2 regions of the Colwellia sp. 20A7 genome follow, and region 1 is predicted to be linked to the other one. Evidence: riboswitches for the same ligand, from Rfam matches in the RefSeq annotation. Region 1 holds a riboswitch; the other holds the start of a gene.
The links. Region 1 has a riboswitch for lysine ahead of lysC (lysine-sensitive aspartokinase 3). Riboswitches for the same ligand answer to the same signal wherever they lie in the genome.

Region 1 (7,672 bases):
TTTACAAACAGGCAGTCCAGCTTCAGTATGCCAGTCGCCGAGTAGTTGGCAGGTTGCTGACTTTTTACAGTTAGGTAGTTGGATACCCGTAAAGGCCAAAGGTAATGAATACCAAACAGCCATCGGCAGTTTTTCGTCAACCAATTCAGTAACTCCAAACACGAATAATGAAGCCAATAAAATAAGTTCGCAAACTTTACAGTTTTTGTTAAAACCGCAAGCTATTGAGTATTGTGCAAATGAAATGGGTAATGTGACAGTAGACAATATTACCGTTACTGAACAAGGGTTTCGCTATTTACTCAGTAGCCTTGAAAGTGATTCATCATTAGCTTTTAAACAACTGAGTTTTTATAGTGATATTTTGCTGGATTTAGGTCAAAAAATAGCAATAAAAATTAAGCCCCATGCATATCAAATATATCAATAAAGTAACAAATCAGTCATTAGTCAGTCATTAAATAATATTATTTACCATCGCTATATTAGCAAGATCAGCAGATGTATTCGCATTCAGTTTACTTTTAATTTGCGTATTATAATTACAAATAGTTTTATAACTTAAACAAAGCTCGCTAGCGACATTATGAGCGTTTAAACCTTTTGAAAGTAAGCGGAACACGTCAAATTCACGTGGCGATAAAAGCTTAAGTTTATGTTTTGGTTTTTTAGTTTCGGTTAAGCGAATATCATTTACTTCCGGCATTAAACCTTGTTCAATATAGCGTTTACCGCTAGCGATAACGGCAACCGCCTGCGCTAATACTTCAGCAGCACTATTCTTACTTACATAGCCACTTGCACCTGCTTCTAATGCGCGTTCAATATAAACTTTTTCGTCATGAATACTATAAACTAAAATAAGTACATTAGGATAATGCTTACAAAGACGACGAATAGCTTCTAAACCACCAATACCTGGCATTGACAAGTCCATCACAACCACATCAGGCTGAAAGCGTTCATACTCTTTAACGGCAAGTTCACCGCGTTCAATATCTACAATATCACCAATATAAGGTTGAGAGGCAAGCAGCATTCTAAACCCTGCCCTAACAACCATATGGTCATCAACTAATAGAACTTTTATTTTTTTTGTTTCCATTACTTTTCCTCCCAATAAGGTAATTCCACAACAACATTTACACCAGTATTTAATACAGACTCGAATGTAAATTTTCCACCTAAGTTTTCAGCCCGCTCACGCATGCCTAACAAACCAAAGCCTGGAGAATTTAGTTGCTTTCCTTGACCATTGTCCGATACGGTAATCATGACTTTATCACCACGTTTAACGACTAAAATAACAACTTTTGTTGCATTTGCATGTCGAACAACATTAGTTAAGCACTCCTGAACAATTCGGTAGACATGAATAGTAATATCGTGACTTAAATGATCTAAAGCTTGGTCATAATCTAAATCGAACTGAACCTCACTACTTCGTCTTTGCCATTCTCTAACCAGCTCAGATAACGTTGCACCTAAACCAAGCTCTGATAAACTTAATGGGTGTAATGTTCTCATCATAGACCGAACGACCACAGATAAATGGTTACAAATATCAACAATTGAACTGGTGACTACTTTTACATTTGTTTGAGGCTGTTGACATGTGATCGCCATTGCCTTGATTGCCGTTAACGATTGCCCCATTTCATCATGTAACTCTCGAGACATATTTTGTCTTTCAGTTTCTTGAATTTGCATAGTGTGGCGAGCCAAGGCTTGGTTCTTTTCTTGAGCGGCTTTAAGCGCTGATGACATACCATTAATTTCTAGCGCTATTGCATCAAATTCACTAATTTTGAAGTGAGGAAGAACATGATCAAAATGCCCTTTTTCAACTTGGCGAAGCCCAGATAAAATAGCTTTAACCGCGTCCAACATTGCGTTAAAAACCAGGTTAACTGTCAAGAACATAATAAAAAGCATCAACACAATAGACCAAAAAAAAGACTTTGTTTCTTCCCAAGCTTCGTTTATTTCATCCATTGGGTTCGCGGTAATAACAATGGCTTTGATAGAGCCATCCGCAATTTTAATATCATAATTATGAATAAAAAAATCGACCATAACAGACTTAACAAACCAACGAGGTGTCGACTTTTCCTCACTATTTAAATCATCATCTAGATTGGTAGCATTTGTGCTTGTTAATTGATTTTCATTCTTTTTAATAGATATATTTAAATGTCTTACTGGTTGCATTGTGGCAACCTTGTCTAACCATGCGTCTTTCTCTTCACTAGTAGAAGAGGTCTGGTTAAGGCCAAATTCAATCATTTGTACCGCTAAATTAATCGAAGAATTTACCTCTCGCTCTACTGAACTTCTTGCCTGCCAAACAGCAATAATTGCACTGAAAATTAAAATCAACAATACTGACGCAATTATTCTCACATTGATCAGGGCACGTATACTCATTTGTAGAATTCCAATAATGAGGTGAATAAGATAAAAAATGCACGAGTTAATTGAACTATAAGTGCTAAAAATATCAAAAATTTAAGAGACAACACCCCTAAAATTTTTTTCTTAAGTTTGTTCTATATAATCAATCATACGCATCATATTTAATATAGGCACTGTACGTTCGAATTATATTTCTCATACTTTTGCACTACACTCGAAATGACAATATCAGTGATGAGAATATAATCGGTGAGATGATTAATTAGGTAATTAGGTAATTAGGTAATTAGGTAATTAGGTAATTAGGTATTAAGATAATAACAAGGAGATATAAACAGGATATACCAATTATTAAGATGAAGGAGTCGTAATTAAAGAAAGCAATAATTGATAGTTTACTGCTTTAGATGGTGCTAAGGGGCTTTTGGAATGATTTATTACCAAGTAAAAGCGACTCTCCTACTTGGTAAGATAATAACGAGAAAAAGCTAACACTAATAAAGCGTAAGGTAATTAAACGAATAACTCTCTATGTAGCTTCTCAACAACACTATTCGCATCTTGCTCATTCACTAAAAAGCATAAGTTATTAGCACTAGCACCATGACAAATTAAACGAACACTGGTGTCATTAATCGTTTGAAAAATACGCTGTCCTATTCCTTTTGCGCAATCCAAACCATTACCAATAACAGCAACTAATGAAAGGCCGTGTTCAACAGTTACTTCACAAAGTTGCTCTAATTCTTCTACTACAGCTGATGTTATTAACGCTTGCGTAGAGCCACTTGGGTTATCAAACGTTAAGGCAACACTAATCTCACTAGTGGTGATCAAGTCGACACTCAATTCGTGTTTAGCCAAAATACCAAATACTTGTGCTAAAAAACCACTCGCGTGTAACATAGCCGGGCTTTTAACCGTGACTAATGTTTGTTCTCGTCTTAAGGCGATTGACCGATAGGTAGGATTAGAAGCAACCGATTTTTTGATTTGTGTTCCACCTTTTTCTGGCTCTTTACTTGATCCAACAAAAACAGGGATATTCTGACGCATTGCTGGAATTAAGGTAGCTGGATGTAATATTTTAGCGCCAAAAGTTGCCATTTCTGCTGCTTCGCCAAAGCTAATTTCTTTAATTGCACGCGCCTGATCGGTTATACGAGGATCGGTGGTAAAGATCCCAACAACATCAGTCCATACGGATAAATTACCCGCATGAAGTGCTTCAGCCAATAAAGCCGCACTATAATCAGAGCCACCACGACCTAAGGTTGTTGTTTCACCTAAACCATCTTGACCAATAAAGCCTTGTGTTACTAACACTTGTTGAGCCAATTTAGGCGCTAAAATCTCGGTACATGCTAAGCTTAATTGCTCTATATCTACTACGGCTTTACCGTATAAACTATTAGTTTTCATTACCTGCTGTACATTAAAGTAAGCACCGTTTACATCAATAGACTGTAATACTTGCGCAAATATACGTGAGCTTAACTGCTCACCAAATGACAGAATGGCATCACCTTGCTTAACACTATGCTGCTGAGATTGTTTTAACGCATGCGTTGCTAGCTCTTCAAGTAACCCTTTTATTTCAGTATTTAAAGCTTGCTCAACATCTTTTGCCAAATGCTGAGTAATATTTAGCTGAATAGCTTGGATTTTTTCAATAATATCGGCTTGTTCTTCAAGCAATAAATTTGCTTGGCTTAAGCGTACTAAATAGTTGGTAACGCCAGCACTAGCAGATACAACCACTAAGCGATTACTACTGTCATTTTTAATAATGTGAGCGCAACGCAACATAGCAGGAAAGTCAGCAACGCTTGTTCCGCCAAATTTTGCAACGGTGAGGGATAAATTTTCTTTTGATGAACTTGGGTGTACCATGGGTAATCTTCCTAAATACAATAATTTACATTAGCGAATAATAATCACTAATTAAAACAGGAAGAGCATGACTGAACAGTTCGATAGGCTAGCATATTGTAAATAGGCATAGAGCATAGTAACTTTTTCAGCCAGAAGCTCTCCACCTTAGTCTATACAGACACTAAAATCAGGTGACAGTCCTAAGGATTCAGCCTTAGTGACCGAACATAAACAGCCACAGTGTTTATGTTCTCGGCGATAATCTCCTTCAATAACGTATGTTGGAATGTGGTTCCTAATACTTCTCAGTATAACGTTATCTATCTAGTTATCGCTCCTCTTCTGGTGTTGTAAACACCACTTAAATTAAAAGTGTTTCAACAACTGCCCTATTAGACATTAATTAAGTATGAATTGCAATAGACTTTTAGACGGCTATAAATAACAGAGTTTGAGGGTGTAATCATTATATTAAATCGCCATTATGCATAGAGCGTATTTTTAATTAACTAAATAGACCTGAACAATAGATGAACCTTAAGAATCAATTCCACATACAAATAAAATGTAAATACAGCAAAAATTAAGCTCAACAATTGTATTGCATTGTGTGCATAACTTTTCCCTATTTTACAATCACATTTGTTATAGTCTAACTATAAACATGTCTTACTACCTTATGTAGAGCCTAATGGATTTATTTTTACTAAAAAAAGTTATTTCAGCTGCTATTATGCCAATTAATTTAGTGTTAATTTTATTAATATTATCTCTCCTGTATTATCGAAAACGCCCCAAAAGAAGCGTTAAGTGCTTAGTCTCTGCCGGCTTACTATTAGTTTTATCTTCTCTGCCAGTAATTTCAGATCAGTTAATGGTAAATATTGAAAATAATTATGAAAGCTTTACTCACTCGAGTAAACCTGTTGACTATATTATAGTGCTAGGAGGTTGGCATGTTGCTAATGATGCCTTACCCGTAACTAGCCAACTTAATACAAACTCATTAGAAAGATTGGTTGAAGTATTAAGGATTTATCAATTACATCCAGAAGCAACGATTATCACGTCAGGTTATTATATTAAGGATCAGTTATCTCATGCTCAAACAATGAAGCAATCTTTAGTTCTTTTAGGTGTACCTGCCAATAAAATCATGGCAGAAAATTTTCCTAAAGATACTGAAGAAGAAGCGCAATTAATTGGTCCTAGAGTACAAGGACATAATGTTGTATTAGTAACCAATGCAAGTCATATGCTAAGAGCAATGAAATACTTTCAAGCACAAGGAGTGGAGCCAATACCTGCACCAACAGGCTTTATGGTTAAAAATATAAATGGTCCTAAAGGTTGGGGTTACTACGTTCCTAAAAGTAAATCTCTACAGCAAACAACCGCTGCATGGTACGAAAGCTTAGGTCTTTGTGTGCAATGGCTAAAAAGCTTACTTTAAAATCAAATAATAGTGTTAATTGTAGACATAAAAAAACCAGTATCATCTTAGATAATACTGGTTTTAATGCTTTTACTTTGCTTATATTTACTTAGTTACGTTAGCTCACGTAGGCTTAGTTACATATTTTCAATAATACAATCACCAAATTGTGAACAAGTCACTAAGGTTGCATCATCCATTAGGCGTTCAAAATCATACGTTACTGTTTTCGCACCAATAGCGCCAGACATACCTTTTAGTAGTAAATCGGCTGCTTCAACCCACCCCATATGGCGTAGCATCATTTCAGCAGATAAAATTACAGAGCCAGGGTTAACTTTATTTTTACCCGCATATTTAGGCGCAGTACCGTGAGTTGCTTCAAAAATAGCAACTTCATCATTTAAGTTAGCACCCGGAGCAATCCCAATACCACCAACTTGTGCCGCTAAGGCATCAGATAAATAATCACCATTTAAATTTAGTGTTGCAATAACACTGTACTCAGCAGGACGTAACAATACTTGCTGTAACATTGCATCAGCAATTACATCTTTTATAATTATTTCTTTGCCTGTTTTAGGATGCTTAATACGACACCAAGGACCACCGTCTATTAATTCTGCCCCAAACTCTTCGCACGCTAATTCATAACCCCAATCTTTAAATGCACCCTCAGTAAATTTCATAATATTACCTTTATGCACTAAAGTTACTGAGTCTCTATTATGATCGATAGCATATTGGATCGCTTGACGAACTAAACGTTGAGTGCCTTCTTTAGAAACAGGTTTAATACCGATACCACAATTTTCAGTAAAACGAATTTGAGTGACACCCATTTCTTCAGTTAAGAAATTAATCATCTTCTTAGCACTATCACTGCCAGCTTTATATTCAATACCTGCATAAATATCTTCCGTATTTTCACGGAAAATCACCATATCTACTTCAAATGGTTTTTTAACAGGGCTTGGTACACCAGTAAACCATTGCACTGGACGCTGGCATACATATAAATCTAAGATCTGGCGTAAAGCGACATTTAACGAACGCATACCACCACCCACTGGTGTCGTTAACGGTCCTTTAATGCCAACTTTATATTCTTTAAACATTTCTAATGTTTCATCAGGTAACCAAGTTTCGGAATCATATACTTGCGTGGCTTTCTCACCGGCATACACTTCCATCCAGGCTATTTTCTTCTTCGTTCCATAAGCTTTTTTGACAGCAGCATCGACAACTTTAATCATAGGAGGAGTTACATCAATACCAATACCATCACCTTCTATAAAAGGGATTATTGGGTTATTTGGCACTATTAATTTACCGTTAGATACCGTAATTTTATCACCTGAACTGGGGATTGTGATTTTACTTGTCATAAAGCGCTCTCCTAATTGGAAGAATGAACATTAAAAATGTTTGAAAATATTTATATCATGATAGCTACAAAAACTAAACACCATGAAAATTAAGTCTTTTGAAATATCATTTTATTACGTGAGCTAAATTAATTGTAATTAAGCGTTCAACAATGATGATTTAAACTTTCATTGCATCTAAAGTAAAGCAAAAAGCGCCTTTACACTATAACTTCACCTTCAATACCTACTATTTATTTGCTGAATATTATTGTTATAATTGATTTTTATAATAAATATTTACATTACAAAGCTCTAAATATTTGTTCGGTTGTTGCTTTAGCGTCACCAAAAAGCATTTGTGTATTATCTTTAAAAAACAAAGGATTTTGAACACCGGCATAACCTGTATTCATTGAGCGCTTGAAGACGATGACTTCTTTTGCATGCCAAACCTCAAGTACAGGCATACCCGCAATTGGGCTGTTAGGATCATCATTAGCCGCAGGATTCACAGTATCATTAGCACCAATAACCAACACCACATCAGTTTTAGAAAAATCATCATTTATTTCATCCA
Region 2 (7,672 bases), 1.1 Mb from region 1:
CAAATCGTCGTGGTGCCCTTGCTATTTTACAACAAGAACAAGCACGAATAGCACGTAAAGAAGATCCGTTATCTATTGTTTTATGTGACATAGATCATTTTAAAAAAGTGAATGATCTATATGGTCATAATGCTGGCGATACCATTTTAACAGCGCTAACAAAAATATTTACGGTTAATATGAGAGAGCAAGACTCTATTGCACGTTGGGGCGGAGAAGAATTTTTATTTATTTTGCCGCAAACAACAGCTGCCAATGCCAATGTTGTTGCCGAAAAAATTAGAGTTCAAATACAAAATCATATTAGTTATTATCAAGATAAAGAAATTAAAGTGACTGCTAGTATGGGTATTGAGCAATTCGATGGAACTAGAAGTATTGATGAAGTGATCAATAGCGCAGATAAACAATTGTATAAAGCTAAGGATACCGGCAGAAATCAAGTTTTTCCTAAACTATAAACTACCGATATATTGGTATATAAATTTTGAATCTAAGGTTTATATACCTAACTTTTAATTACTGTCTTGTCTTAACTTAGTGACTGGTCTTAACTTAGTGCGTAGTTTTAAAATCATTCAGGTTTAATAGCAACAATTTGTGCTATAGCTTGCTTCATATGGCTATCTTGTGCAGAAGAAGCTTTTCCTTCAAAGCTATGCAGTATTTTCCAATCAGCAAAAATTTCAAGTAGTTCATTAGGCTTCAATAAAAAATTAGGGTTTTTAGGCCTGCCTAACTTTGCTTGTTCTTCTGTGAAGGTTTCATAAATAATCATGCCCCCTGGTTTTATAGCAGCTTTAATCTGCGTCATCAGCGGACGATGTAAGTAACGAAAAACCATAATAGCGGCAAAGGTGTCTGCCTTTAATGGTTTATCGTTACCTTGATCAAAATGGTCTTGCTCAAAATCTACTTGCCAATATTGCGCTAGCTTTTGTTTATTTAGCTGTAAACGAATAACTGACTGCTCAACCTTTTTTAGTGATTCACCATTAATGTCAGCAAAAACAACATTAATATCATTCTCAAATACATGCAGACCATTTCGTCCTTCACCACAGGCAAGATCGAGTACCTGCGCTTTACTATCAAACGTTAGCAACTGCGATGACAATAAGTATTTATCTATTAATGATGAATGTTTCAAACCTAAATTCCAGCAGTCGCGTTAATACCAAGTCCATTAAGTTAGTTGCCACTCAGAGCTTGCCAGTGGTTTGAGAACAAATAGAATTTTTTACCTATAGTTATTCTATATGAAAGAAATTCTGTGCGGTTATCATATCACTGGAAAGCTCCCAAAGGGCGAGTCTAAAAGGTCTATATGCCGCGTTATTGATTTTGACAAGGGAATAACCATTCTCTTCAATCAATGCCTTGCCTCTAAACCTTTTAACTCTCGCTGAGTGAGAAGAAACTTATTGGAATTGGTATAATATTATATTTCAAAGTAATTGGTAAAAACTTTATAAAGTTCTGTCCCTTGATTCACACTTGCAGAAGCGAAATGTAAAATAGGAAGTACTTCTTTATCAAGAATAACATTATGTAATGGATTACCATCACCGTAATTATCCATTCTTAAAATACGTACTAAAGGTGAGCCTGCGGGCAGAGGTTTACCAAATTCTGCCAAATAATCTACCATACCGCCCATCGGAGAGTATAACGCTTTGTAGTCTTTTAAATAACAAGCGAAACGCGTCATTTCTTGAGGTTGGTACCCTAATGACTTAGCTTTTTGCAACGGTACATCTTCAGAAGTAATTTCTAGATCATTACTAATCGCAATAACACCTTTATATTGTAAATAACTTAAAATACCTAATGCGTCTTGATGCGCTACGTCTAAATCAATTTGTTCTTGAGAGCCTAACTCTACAGTAAAGCTTTCTTTGGCGAAGGCCCCCTCGCCCATAACAAAGTTTCTATCTAACTGTTTGTAGGCTTCTTGCAAACACCACCAAGGACAAAAAGTCGCTTCATCCATTGCGCCATCGAAATCATTAGGAATAAAAAGGGTATGAGGAATATCAAAATAGTTAGCACTTGCTTTAGCGTATTCAGGGCAATATAAATGTTTACTTGAAATAGGACCGGTATGCAAATCAAGCACTATGTCAGCTTGATGTGCCATACGTTGCAATTGATAAGCAATACGTTGGCCAGTAGTTAGCCCCCAAATATTATGATCTAACTTTTGTTCAATTTGATCGATTAATAATTTTTCAAACGCTACTCTGATTTCATCTTCACTCGCATCAATATTTTGCTGAGCGAAAGGCGCTATAATTGATTCATCAAAGTGATACATTCTATTCCAGTTCACCCCTGTTATAGGGTCAAATCGACCTAAAGTATATTCACCATTCTTATGGTTACAAGCGACAGGGTTAGCGTAAGGAACTAAGGTAATATCGCTTTGAATCTTGCAGTGTTTTAATAATTCAAGCAACTGAAAAATAACGGCATTACCTTGCACTTCAGCTCCATGCATATTGGCTTGAATATAAACATTAGGTGCGGTATCTGTTATATCAGAATGCGTATCACTTTTTTCACTTTCAAACGAATAAACGGGCACAGTTAACTTAGCGCCACTAGCCATTTCCCCAACGTGCATAATACTTTTTTTGAAGGTATTCATCATTTATCTCATTTCTTAATCGGTATAGGCAAAACTACGCGAACATTACTCGAATACTACTCGAATACTACTCGAATACTATGCAAGGTATGAACTCGCAGGTTTCGCAGGTCTAACTTCAACTAATTTATTTTCTTGAATTACATATTCCGCCGCCAGTTGGTGACATAAGAAAAACGGCATGCTTTCAGTAAATCCGTAAGCACCACAATAGCCAAAAACTAATTCATCACCGACCTTAACGTCTTCTGGTAAAGATAAGTGGCCAAGTTTATCCATACTCGTACAAAGTGGTCCATGTAAATCAAAATTCTGACTTGGTTCATTCGACTGACGAAGCAAGGTAACAGGAAAAGGTTGATCCGTTATTGCTGGGCGAATAAGGTGATTAATACCTGCTGCCAATACTAATTGCTCTTGACCATAATTAGTTTTTTTATCAATTACCGGAACAACATAATAACCACATTCAGCGACAGCAAAACGACCAAGCTCTAACCAAAGCTCGTCAACGCCAGCTTTGGCTTTAATATCGGCTAAATCAGAAATAATTTGCTGCCATGCTAGCGTTTTACCTTCGCCAAGATAATCGATACCTAAGCCACCACCTAAATCAAGAATTTTTAGCTTCATACCAATATCGTTGGCAAGTTCAGTGAGAGGCTTAACCATTTGTCCCCATAAGGAATACATTTTTTCGTTACTGAGCATATTGCCCCACTGAAAAATATGTAAACCACAAATATTTAATTCGGGATAGTCACTTACTTTAATGTTTTGCCATTCTTCTACCGACAAACCAAAAGGCGTTAAGCTATTACCACCTAATGGGTTTTTCTCACCATCAGGCCACTGTAATTGTACACGTAGTAATACGGTTGGTTTTTCACTACCTGACTGCTCCTTAACAACTTCATTAAGCCAGTTCAGTTGATTTAAGCTTTCAATCACAAAAGTACCGACACCTTTTTTAACAAAAGCATCAAGTTGTTTTTTAGATTTAGCCGGACCTGTATTCAAAATACGGCTAGGATTCACACCTTGTGCTAATACTTGTGATAACTCACCGGTGCTAGCAACATCAAAATCAAACCCTTCACTATCTAATGTTTGAATAACTTTAGATAAAGGATTAGCTTTAACAGCAAACCAAAGCTTAATCACATCTTGTTGCTGCAATGTCGCAAGGTGTTTTTTTAACGTATCTAATTGATAGACAAAATAGCCTTGTTCATCTTCTGGTGATTGATGGGCTAACAAAGTACTTTCAATATTGGTGTCGAACCAAGTGGGTTTAGTCATAATATTTCAATTCATTTATTACAATGTAAGTTTCAATTCATTATTATTAATAATCTAGCTTTAAGCTGTATATTTCAAGTTAAAAGCAAAAACACGGAATTGATCATCATCAATATTCCGTGCTTTTTATCCTTAAGCGTTTAGCCCATTCTTTGAAAATTCAAATGTTTTCCCAAGAACTTATAAGTACTTTAACGCTTAACTTGAGCTATACAGCAACAAGTTGAACAATTAACGAAGGATAGATTCTAACTCTAATGCCGCATCACTTTGTTCATCACGATACTTAACGATCAAAGCACATGCCATGTTCAAGCCTTGTGCTTGCGCCCAATCTCCTTTTACAGGGCGAGTGCCCGGAACAACAATAGCATTTTCTGGAATTTCAGCGCCTTTTTCACGCATCACTTCATTAACACAATCATATACTGGTACTGATTTAGATAATGAAACACCTGGTGCTAGTACAGCGCCTTTTTTCACTACAATACCTTCAACAATAACAACACCGGCACTCAAGAAAGCATTATCTTCAATAATTACTGGGCTAGCACCGATTGGCTCTAATACACCACCAATTTGAACCGCAGCTGAAACATGAACATTTTTACCAATTTGAGCACATGAGCCAATTAGAGCATGGCTATCAACCATAGTACCCGTATCAACAAATGCACCAACATTGATATAAGCTGGTGGCATAATAATTACGCCTTTAGCAACATGAGCACCAGCACGTACAGATGAACCACCCGGTACTAAACGAACACCATCCTCAGGTGTAAACTGACGAGCAGGTAAATTATGTTTATCAACAAAGCCTAAATAGTTATCACCAAAAGCAATGTTTTCACCCGCTTTAAATGCAGCTAAAATACCTTGTTTTACTTCAACATTGGCATGCCAATTACCGTTTTCATCTTGAGTTGCTGCGCGTAGTGCACCAGTTTCTAATTGTGCTATTACATCTTGCCAATTCATGCGATATTCCTATTTTCATGTGTATTTATAAAAGAAGATTGATTAGCTTGCACTAACCATTGGTTAATTTTTTCATCAAATGCCAATAACTCTGTATTATCGGTTAATTCAAGGTGTGTTAATGGCGCTCGCAATATCGGTGTTTTAATATTTTGTTGCTGCTGCATTAACATTTTGACTGGGATTGGATTGGCAACACAAAATAGTGCTGCTACAGCCCTGTTCCATAATGGAAACATAGTGTTGGTTTGCCCAACTAAACATAGTTGAACATACGTTTGTGTTGCTTGAGGCCATGCATTAGCGCAGACCGAGACTAAACCTTTAGCACCTGCTGGTACTAGATACGGCAACATGGCATCTTCACCACTGTAAAGTGCTACTTCTGGGCATTGTTCACGGTAATTAAGAAATTTATTTAAATCGCCACTCGCCTCTTTCATTGCCCAGAAATTTGGATGATTTTGCAAATTTTGTAAGGTTTCAACGGGAATTTCCACGCCACTACGAGAAGGCACGTTATATAACATACAGGGAAAATTTGCGGTATCTAGTAGCGCTTTAAACCATTGAGTTTGACCAACTACACCAGGCTTGGCATAAAGTGGGGTTCCAAGCAAAAAGCTATCAATAGGTAACGTGTTGCAGTATTTAACCCAGTTGATTTGTTCTGGTAAATTAGAGCCGCCAACAGCAACCATTAACGGTGTATTAAGCTGTAGATTACAAACAAACTCAACAATACTCATCTGCTCATCGCGGGTTAACGCTAAACCTTCACCTGTGCTACCAAGTAACAATATGCCGTTACCTGCGTCAGCTTGTGCTATCGCGATTTTTTCTAGGCTAGTAAAGTCAATTTGATTGTTTTCTAAGAATGGCGTCACTAAAGCTGTCCATAAAGAACAAGCATCAACGCTTGTGGTACCAATAGACTGGGAATTTATATTTGTAGGTAATTGTGTATTCATTGCTCTCGAACTCATAATTTTTGTATTGGCCTAGGCGCAATACAAATTAGTTCGGAGAGCTTTAAGGTATTCACAAAAAAGAGCTGAGTATAACAACCTTCATATTAAGGATATTATTGGCTTTTATGCAAAGACCAGAAGCTCTCCACTCAATTATAACCTACCCTATATTAAGGTAGGTCAATATCAGTGACAGTTGTCGGGATTCAGCCCTTAAACCTTGGCAATAAACTAAGGTAAACAACCGATAAGTGTTTTATCAAACAAATACTTATCTCGGCGCTAATCCCCCTCATTACTATTATCAGATTTTGATCTCTGTGCAAATGACATTGCAATAATAACTACCTGGTTAACGCTCCTCTTCTGGCCCCTTACCTCATCATTCTTAATACTTTGCCTGTATTGCCATCACCAATCGTCGTCATCATTTATAAAATATAAACGCTGCTGACATATACCGTGATGGTTTAGCTAAAATATCAATAATTTAGAGGTGAACTTCTGATATAAAATCAAAAGTCAGAATTAGGGACGGCGCTATTTAAACATTGTTATCGCTTTTCTGTCAATATCGAAATATTCAGACTATAGAAAAAACATCGAATACAGTAGAATACTATCTTCTATCTTATTCACTGTTAATTATCTTTATGTCAACTTCAAACATCAGCCAAATACTAGTACGCAATAGTGAACTGTTATCAGCTAAAACACCTTTATTTATTAACTTAATGGCAGATGGCTTTATTGAAAACTATTTACTCGACAATCCGAATGCAAAAATAAGTTGTCACAATACTAATTTTTTTGATTATGAAGCAATAAAGAATAAATATAATAGCCAGATTAACACCAGTTTTAATAGTGAATATAAAACGGCACTAGAACACGATTTAGTCATTATTAACTTTCCTAAAAGTAAAGATGAACTTGCCTTTACTTTTGCGATGATTGCACCTTATTTAAGCGACAATGCTAAAGTTATTTTAGTGGGAGAGAAAAAAGGTGGCATACAGTCTAGCCCCAAATTGACTGAGAATTTTCTACAGGGTTGTCAAAAAGTTGATGCTGCGCGTCATTGTTTAATTTTTGCCGGTATAGTTAACGCTGAAAATCTAAATAAGAATTTCAATATCGAAGACTGGTTTAAAACCTATCAAATTAATATTAACAATATATCGCTTACTATCGCTTCATTACCGGGTGTTTTTAGTCAGAAAAAACTTGATGTCGGCACCGCATTATTATTAGATAACTTGCCTCAGTCTATGCAAGGAAAGGTGTTAGATTTTGGTTGTGGTGCCGGAGTTATTAGCTGTTTCATTGGCAAGAAATTTGAATCTACCCAATTAGACTTACTTGATGTAAGCGCCTTAGCAATAACATCAGCCCAAAGAACACTGGCGTTAAATAATTTGTCGGGTAATGTTTTTGCTTCAAATAGTTTATCTAACGTAGCAGGAAAGTATCAACATATAGTCTCAAATCCTCCCTTTCATCAAGGAACAAAAACCAGCTATCAAGCGAGTGAAGATTTTTTAAGGGGAATTAAGTCTCACATTATTCCCCGTGGAGACATCACCATAGTTGCTAATAGTTTTTTACAGTACTTACCAATAATGCATGAGCATATTGGTACAACAAAGCGATTAATCAGTAAGCAGGGATTTAACATTTACCACTGCAAAAAATAATTAATGGCCAACCCGACTTGATAAATATATTTTTTTCAGCGATTGTTATGCCATGAAAACAAAAAACAAAT

Region 2: another riboswitch for lysine. It lies ahead of dapA (4-hydroxy-tetrahydrodipicolinate synthase); the one in region 1 lies ahead of lysC (lysine-sensitive aspartokinase 3).

The regions. Positions count from the first base shown of each region.
Region 1 is NZ_CP047130.1:2,705,802-2,713,473, forward strand. Features, by position in the region: gene GQS55_RS11740 (ABC transporter ATP-binding protein) at 1-430, shown strand, start outside; gene GQS55_RS11745 (response regulator transcription factor) at 458-1,105, opposite strand; gene GQS55_RS11750 (sensor histidine kinase) at 1,105-2,427, opposite strand; gene lysC (lysine-sensitive aspartokinase 3) at 2,929-4,308, opposite strand; lysine riboswitch at 4,436-4,640, opposite strand; gene GQS55_RS11760 (ElyC/SanA/YdcF family protein) at 4,982-5,743, shown strand; gene icd (NADP-dependent isocitrate dehydrogenase) at 5,863-7,113, opposite strand; gene pntB (Re/Si-specific NAD(P)(+) transhydrogenase subunit beta) at 7,398-7,672, opposite strand, start outside.
Region 2 is NZ_CP047130.1:3,780,628-3,788,299, forward strand. Features, by position in the region: gene GQS55_RS16230 (GGDEF domain-containing protein) at 1-461, shown strand, start outside; gene GQS55_RS16235 (class I SAM-dependent methyltransferase) at 575-1,150, opposite strand; gene GQS55_RS16240 (succinylglutamate desuccinylase/aspartoacylase family protein) at 1,442-2,650, opposite strand; gene GQS55_RS16245 (PLP-dependent decarboxylase) at 2,729-3,952, opposite strand; gene GQS55_RS16250 (2,3,4,5-tetrahydropyridine-2,6-dicarboxylate N-succinyltransferase) at 4,184-4,933, opposite strand; gene dapA (4-hydroxy-tetrahydrodipicolinate synthase) at 4,930-5,904, opposite strand; lysine riboswitch at 6,035-6,278, opposite strand; gene GQS55_RS16260 (methyltransferase) at 6,558-7,601, shown strand; gene GQS55_RS16265 (sensor histidine kinase) at 7,654-7,672, shown strand, end outside.